DNA from 3 places in the Streptomyces sp. CA-111067 genome. Region 1 is predicted to be linked to each of the others. Evidence: riboswitches for the same ligand, from Rfam matches in the RefSeq annotation. Region 1 holds a riboswitch; each other region holds the start of a gene.
The links. Region 1 has a riboswitch for cyclic di-AMP ahead of ACQPW6_RS24950 (NlpC/P60 family protein). Riboswitches for the same ligand answer to the same signal wherever they lie in the genome.

Region 1 (2,191 bases):
CGGCAGCAGTCGGCCGTGGAGTCCTACCGGGTGCAGCAGGCCGCGGCCACCCAGCAGCGGATCGAGGCGGCCAAGAGCCTGGCCACGCTGACCACCCAGCAGGCCCAGCTCAAGACCGCCAAGCACGACGTGCAGAGCAAGCTGAGCCAGACGCAGACCCTGCTCAACAGCCTCACCGCGCAGGAGAAGAAGCGGCTGGCGGCGCTCCAGGCCAAGCAGGAGGCCGCGGCGAAGGCGGCGGCGGCCAAGATCGCGGCGCAGGAGAAGGCCAAGGAGCAGGCCAGGCTGCAGGCGGCCAAGGACGCCGCGGCGAAGGCCGCGAAGACCACGCCGGGCAAGGCCGTCAAGCCGGTCGTCCCGCCGTCCTCAGGCAGTTCGTCCAAGGCCCAGCAGGCCATCGACTTCGCCCGCGACCAGATCGGCAAGCCCTACGTGTGGGGCGCGACCGGCCCCGACTCCTACGACTGCTCGGGGCTCACCCAGGCGGCGTGGAAGGCTGCCGGGATCGATCTGCCGCGTACGACCTACGACCAGGTGGACTTCGGCACCCGGGTCTCGGAGTCCGACCTCCAGCCGGGCGACCTGATCTTCTTCTACAGCGATGTGAGCCACGTCGGCCTCTACATCGGCGACGGCGAGATGATCCACGCGCCGCACACCGGCACGTCGGTCAAGATCGCCCCCATTACCGAGATGCCCTTCTACGGTGCCGTTCGTCCGTAATTGGACCGCGAATCCACGCTCACAAGACGTAAGACCGCACAGCGATTTCGGTCACAATGGGATCCAAACTTCCCAAGAGTCGCCGAAGTTGACTACGGTATCCCGCTAGGTGACTCGTTCCTCGTCGATGCTGGTGTCGGCAGCGAGACACCTTCGCCTAATCCGGCCGGCGGCCGGAACCGGGGACCCAACAGCATTCCGGGGTGAATCGGGTGAGACGCCGAAAAGCGTCGAACCCGTAGGGCTGCCTTCCAGCCCGAACCCGTCAGCTAACCCGGTCGGCGGTCACGGAAGGAGTCGCCTCCCTTGGCGTCGCACCGCAAGCCGCGTACCCGGATACTCTCCACGACCGCCCCGCGCGCCGCCGTCGGTATCACCACCGCGGCCCTCGCCTCGGTCACCCTGCTGAGCGAGAGCGCGCACGCCGCGCCCGCCAAGCCCTCCATCGCCGAGGTCAAGGCGCAGATCGACACCCTGAACCAGCAGGCCGAGGTCGCGACGCAGCACCTGGACCAGGCCAAGGAGAAGACCGACACGCAGCGGGCGAAGACCAACCAGCTGCTCACGCAGGTCGCGCAGAAGACCGAGAAGATGAACGAGACCCGGCGGGTGCTCGGGCAGTTCGCCTCGGCGCAGTACCGCGACGGCGGCCTCGACCAGACGACGCAGCTGCTGCTCTCCGACGACCCGGCGGCGTTCCTGAACCAGACGCACACCATGGACCGGATGACCACGACGCAGCAGCAGGCGCTGGCCACCTTCCAGGTGCAGCAGGAGCAGGCGTCGATCCAGCGCGGCCAGGCGAGCAGCGCGCTCAAGGACCTGACCACCGCGCAGGCGTCGCTGGCCACCCAGAAGAAGAACGTGAACGCGAAGCTGGCCGCCGCGCACAAGCTGCTCAACTCGCTGACCGCGGAGCAGAAGGCGCAGATCGCCAAGATGCACCCGAAGGCGTCGAACTCCTCGGGCTCCTCGGGTTCCTCCGGCTCGTCCACGGCGTCCAACGCGAGCTACCCGACGTACTCGGGCCCCGCCTCCGGCCGCGCCCAGCAGGCGATCAACTTCGCGCTGGCGCAGCGCGGCAAGCCGTACTCCTCCGGGATGACCGGCCCGAACTCCTACGACTGCTCGGGTCTCACCCAGGCCGCGTACGCCTCGGCCGGCATCCACATCGGCCGCACCACCTACGACCAGTACGACGACGGCACCCACGTCTCGGAGTCCCAGCTGCGCCCCGGCGACCTGGTGTTCTTCTACTCCGGCATCAGCCACGTGGGCATCTACCTCGGCAACGGCAACGTCGTGCACGCGCCGCACACCGGCGGGGTCGTGGAGATCGCGCCGATGAGCTGGATGCCGTTCGCGGGCGCGGTCCGGCTGGCGTAACCGGTCGCACCCGGTCCCGACCGCCGTCCAACGGCGGTCGGTTACGGACAGCGGAGAGCGATAAGGGAACAACCCCGGTCAC
Region 2 (2,191 bases), 1.9 Mb from region 1:
AGCCCGCCCAGCCGGCGGACGTCACCGTGCCGCCGTGGACGGCGTGCGCCGGGGTGCCGGTGGGGGCGTCGAAATCCTGGCCGGTGTGGCTGGTGGCCCAGGGCGAGTCGGACTCGCCGAAGCCCGCCGTGAGGGTGTAGGACGCGACCGGTTTGACGTAGGACGCGGCCAGTTGGGCCAGGCGTTCGGCCTCCGCCTTGGCTGCCGCGGCGGCCTCGGCCTTCGCCTTCTCCTCGGCGGCGGCCTTCGCCTGGGCGGCCTGCTCGCGCACCTTCTGGGCGGCGGCCTCGCGGGCTGACTGGTCGGCTGCGGCCTTCTCTGCGGCCTCGCGCTCGGCGCGCGCGACTGCCTCGCGCTGGCGGGCGACCTGGCCGAGTATCCGGGTGCGGAGCGCTTCGCCGGGCTCGACGGCCGTGGGGACTCCGGCGGGCGTGTCCGTGGTGGCGGCCGGGTCGGAGTCCGGGGCCGGGTCAGGGTCCGTACGGTCCTGGGCCGCATCCTGGCCGTCCGCCGCACCCCGCACAGGCTGTACGGGGGTGTCCGCGGCCGGGGTCGCGGCCTCGGGCAGCTCCTTGACGGCTGACAGCGCAACGGAGTTGGGGACGCCCGGCGACTCGGGCACGCCGACCGCGTCCGGTGCGTCCAGTACGTCGGGGCCGGGCGCCTCGCTCACGTCGCTCAGGTCCGGCGCGGCCAGCGGCGCCGGCGCGGACTCCGCGGCGACGGCCACACCTCCCGCCCCGACCGCGGCCATCGCCGCGACCCCGAGCACGGTCGTGCCACGGGCGAGATTGCGCTGCCGGGGCAACCGGTGCCTGCCGCGCAGATCGTCCAGGTAAGCGGCGGCGTCGGGCGTTTCGGACGCGGGGAACTCGTCCCAACCACCGGCTCCGGCGGACTCGGCCTCCGGAGCGGGTGGAGCGTAGGCAGGCTGGTTGGACGCCACGGCGGGCGCACTCCTTTCCTTCCTTCTCGCCTACCGGGTTAGCTGACGGGTTCGGAGCAGGAAGGTCTCCTACGGGCCTGAGTGCTGCCCGATTCACCCCATTGGACCCCTCCTGAGCCGTGGGTGACGGCGTACAGAAGGGCGGGTCCCCGGTTCCCGCGGACGGGATTCGGCAAGCGCACGGTGCCGCCTGTTCGGCGACGGTGACGACCGCGCTGCGTTATCGAACGTTAATAGAGCCGGAGGCGAATTCCAAGCCGAATCCAAGAGTTGACGGCGGGAACCAACCGGCCACATCAGTCGTAGTAGGGGTATAGCGGGCAAGTGGTGTGGCTGGGCGGTGACAGGAGCGTAAGTCAGTTGTTATCGGAGGGGGTTGAGATGGCTACCTTGAGTGAGTAGGTGGCGGTGGCGCGCCTTGTGGGCAAGGGGCGCGGGCGGCAGACGGGCCGGGTGCCAGCGGTCTGGACCTCTGCCAATTCGCGAAGCCCTTGGCAGGTCAGGGGGCCGGGTCGCACGATGAACGAGCCCCACGTTCTTGTCATGCACTCGCCCCACCGTGCTGACGCCTGCCCGCCCCACAGGGAGCCCCCATGCCCAGCTCCAGCCACTCCCCCGAATCCCGGTCCGCCGAGAGCTCCTCGCCCGGCTTCTCGGCCGAGTCCTCAGCCGACTCACCGGCCAACTCCTCCTCCGCCAGCCGCCGTTCGCTGCTGCGCGGCGGCCTGGCCCTCGGTGCCGCCGCCACCGCGGGCCTGGCCGGCGAGCTGTGGCCCGGCGGCAGGACCCGTGCCTCGGCCGCCACCCGCACGGCCCGGCCGGCCGCCGGCACCGTCGACTACCCGTCGGCCACCTGGGCCCCGGCCAGCACCGCCAACTACACCGTGGCCAACCGGCCTTCGACCTATCCGATCAACCTGGTGGTGATCCATGTGACCCAGGAGACGTTCAGCGACACGATCAAGCTCTTCCAGGACCCGGCGCACGCCGCCACCTCGCACTACGTCGTCAGGTCCGCGGACGGCGCGATCGACCAGTGCGTGCGCGAGCACGATGTGGCCTGGCACGCGGGCAACTGGGACTACAACACGCGCAGCATCGGCATCGAGCACGAGGGCTGGGTGGACCAGCCCTCGTACTTCACCGCGGCGATGTACCACGCGTCGGCCGCGCTGACCGCCGAGATCTGCGACAAGTACGGGATACCCAAGGACCGGCAGCACATCATCGGGCATGTCGAGGTGC
Region 3 (2,191 bases), 4.7 Mb from region 1:
CCCGCGGTGAGCTCGGCGCGCTCTTCGAGTGAGCCCCGATGCCATGCGCGGGCCCGGACATGGCGGTGCCCGCCCGGTGGTGAAGACCGGGCGGGCACGTACGCCCGCGGCGAGCGGGCGCGTCTGGATGCCCCAGACGGTGGATCAGACGGTGATGCCGTGGCTCGCCAGGTAGGCGACCGGGTCGATGTCCGAGCCGTAGTCGGGGGTGGTGCGCACCTCGAAGTGCAGGTGCGGCCCGGTGACGTTGCCGGTCGCGCCGGAGAGGGCGATCTGCTGGCCCTCGCTGACGCTCTGGCCGGCCGAGACCAGGGTCTGGCTGAGGTGGCCGTACAGGGTGTACTTGCCGTCGGCGTGCTTGATGATCACGTCGTTGCCGTACGCGCCGTCCCAGCCGGCCGAGACCACGGTGCCCGCGGCCACCGAGTGGACGCTGGTGCCGCTGCCGACCAGGAAGTCCACACCGGTGTGGCTGCCGCTGGACCAGAGGGAGCCGGACGCCTTGTAGCCGGTGCCGATGGCGGCGTCGCCGACCGGCTTGGTGTAGCCGGACGCGGAGGACTGCGCGGCGGAGGCGGTCGGCGCGGCCTTCTTCGCGGGCGCGGCCTGCTTCGCCGGGGCGGCCTTCTTGGCCGGGGCCGGGGCGGTGTGGGTCGCGGCCTTGGCCACGCCGTTCAGCGTGAGGTGCTGGCCGGGGACGATGAGGTCGGGGTCGGAGCCGATGACCGACTTGTTGTCGTTGTACAGCTGGTGCCAGCCGCCCTTGACGTGCTTCGCGCCGGCGATGCCGGACAGCGAGTCGCCGTGCTTGACGGTGTAGGCGGTGGGCTTGGCGGCGGTGTGCGCGGCAGCCGGGGCCGCCTTGGCAGCGGCGGCGGCCGGAGCGGCCTTGGCCGGCTCGGCGGCCGACGCGTGCGCGGCGCCGACCAGCGGCAGCGCGAGAGCGGCGCCACCGGTACCGGCGGCGACGCAGATCCGGGTGAGGCGGCTCATGCGGCGGGGCTTGCGGTGCTGTCCCTTTGCGGGCATGCGGGAGTTCCTCTCCTACGCCTGCGAGGTGAGCTGTCGGATTCGGGCTGGAGATGCCCGGCCGCGTTGACGCGCCTGGCTGAGGGCCGGTGGCCCTCGCGCGTGGCGCCGCGACTTCACCCCTAGCCGTCCGGTCTCCCGGCACGGCGGCTTACCTGGGTCCCCCGCTCCTGCCTCTGTCTGTCGGTCTGATCCTGGGAATCGGGCGGCGGCAGGATTCGGCGGTCCGCCCGACGGATGAAGCGGGCATCCGGCCCGCAGGAGAGCGAAGTTAGGCGACTCCCCGACGGACGGGCAACCAAACCGGGTGTGCCCGACGTCTCCGTAGCAGCGCCCGACCGCTCACGGTGACTGCGGGTGATGATCGTCCGCGTCTGCGTGCCCGGCGCCCTCACCCTGGGTGGACATATCGGCGCCGCCGGGTGACAAACCGGCCGTAACGGAAACAGCGGGTGCATCACGCGAGCCGGACCGTGTTCCCGATGTGAGGCCGCTCACGCCCGAGTCCTGACGTGAGCCACGACACCCCGAAATGCCCGTATTCGTACGGTATTTCGGCATCTAAAGGCCGAAGGGCGGTCACCGGCCCTCAGAACGTGCCGGGCGCGCCGCCCATCCGGCCGTCCAGCGTCCGGCTGAGCCGGTAGGCCACCGGCCGGAAGCCGACCGCCGGCCAGTGCCCCGCGGCCAGCGGCGAGGCCGAGTGCCAGCGGGCCGAGACGTAGCGGTGGCCGTTGTCGTACGCCCAGGCCAGCGCGGTGGCCAGCAGCACCCGGCTGATGCCCTCGCCGCGCGCGGAGGGCTCCACGTACGCCTCGGCCAGCTCGACGCAGGACTCGGGGATCACCGGGTCGGGCGCGGCGGGCACCACGAGCACCATGCCGATCTCCTCGCCGCGGCGGGCCGCGATCCAGGCGGCGCAGCGGGGGTCGGCGAGCGCGTCGGCGTAGTGCAGCCGCAGCGCGGCGAGCGGGCCCTCGGGCTGCGGCTGGAACATCGCGGACTCGCGCTGCCTGCGGGAGGACTCCGCCGCCATCCTGCCCACCTGCGGCAGGTCGCCGAGTCCTGCCCGGCGGATGCCGAGCCCCTCGACCCCGCGCGGCTGCCGGCCCCTGGCCTTGACCGCCATCAGTCCCTGCACCAGCTCCCGGCCGAAGCCGAG

Region 2: it holds a riboswitch for cyclic di-AMP, as region 1 does, so the genes downstream of both, ACQPW6_RS16135 (peptidoglycan DD-metalloendopeptidase family protein) here and ACQPW6_RS24950 (NlpC/P60 family protein) in region 1, are expected to answer to the same signal.
Region 3: it holds a riboswitch for cyclic di-AMP, as region 1 does, so the genes downstream of both, ACQPW6_RS03980 (M23 family metallopeptidase) here and ACQPW6_RS24950 (NlpC/P60 family protein) in region 1, are expected to answer to the same signal.

The regions. Positions count from the first base shown of each region.
Region 1 is NZ_CP192103.1:5,656,797-5,658,987, reverse strand. It holds gene ACQPW6_RS24955 (NlpC/P60 family protein) at 1-723, shown strand, start outside; cyclic di-AMP (ydaO/yuaA leader) riboswitch at 868-1,022, shown strand; gene ACQPW6_RS24950 (NlpC/P60 family protein) at 1,030-2,109, shown strand.
Region 2 is NZ_CP192103.1:3,724,633-3,726,823, forward strand. It holds gene ACQPW6_RS16135 (peptidoglycan DD-metalloendopeptidase family protein) at 1-946, opposite strand, end outside; cyclic di-AMP (ydaO/yuaA leader) riboswitch at 959-1,131, opposite strand; gene ACQPW6_RS16140 (N-acetylmuramoyl-L-alanine amidase) at 1,540-2,191, shown strand, end outside.
Region 3 is NZ_CP192103.1:927,442-929,632, forward strand. It holds gene ACQPW6_RS03975 (AAA family ATPase) at 1-32, shown strand, start outside; gene ACQPW6_RS03980 (M23 family metallopeptidase) at 145-1,029, opposite strand; cyclic di-AMP (ydaO/yuaA leader) riboswitch at 1,035-1,247, opposite strand; gene ACQPW6_RS03985 (N-acetyltransferase family protein) at 1,619-2,191, opposite strand, start outside.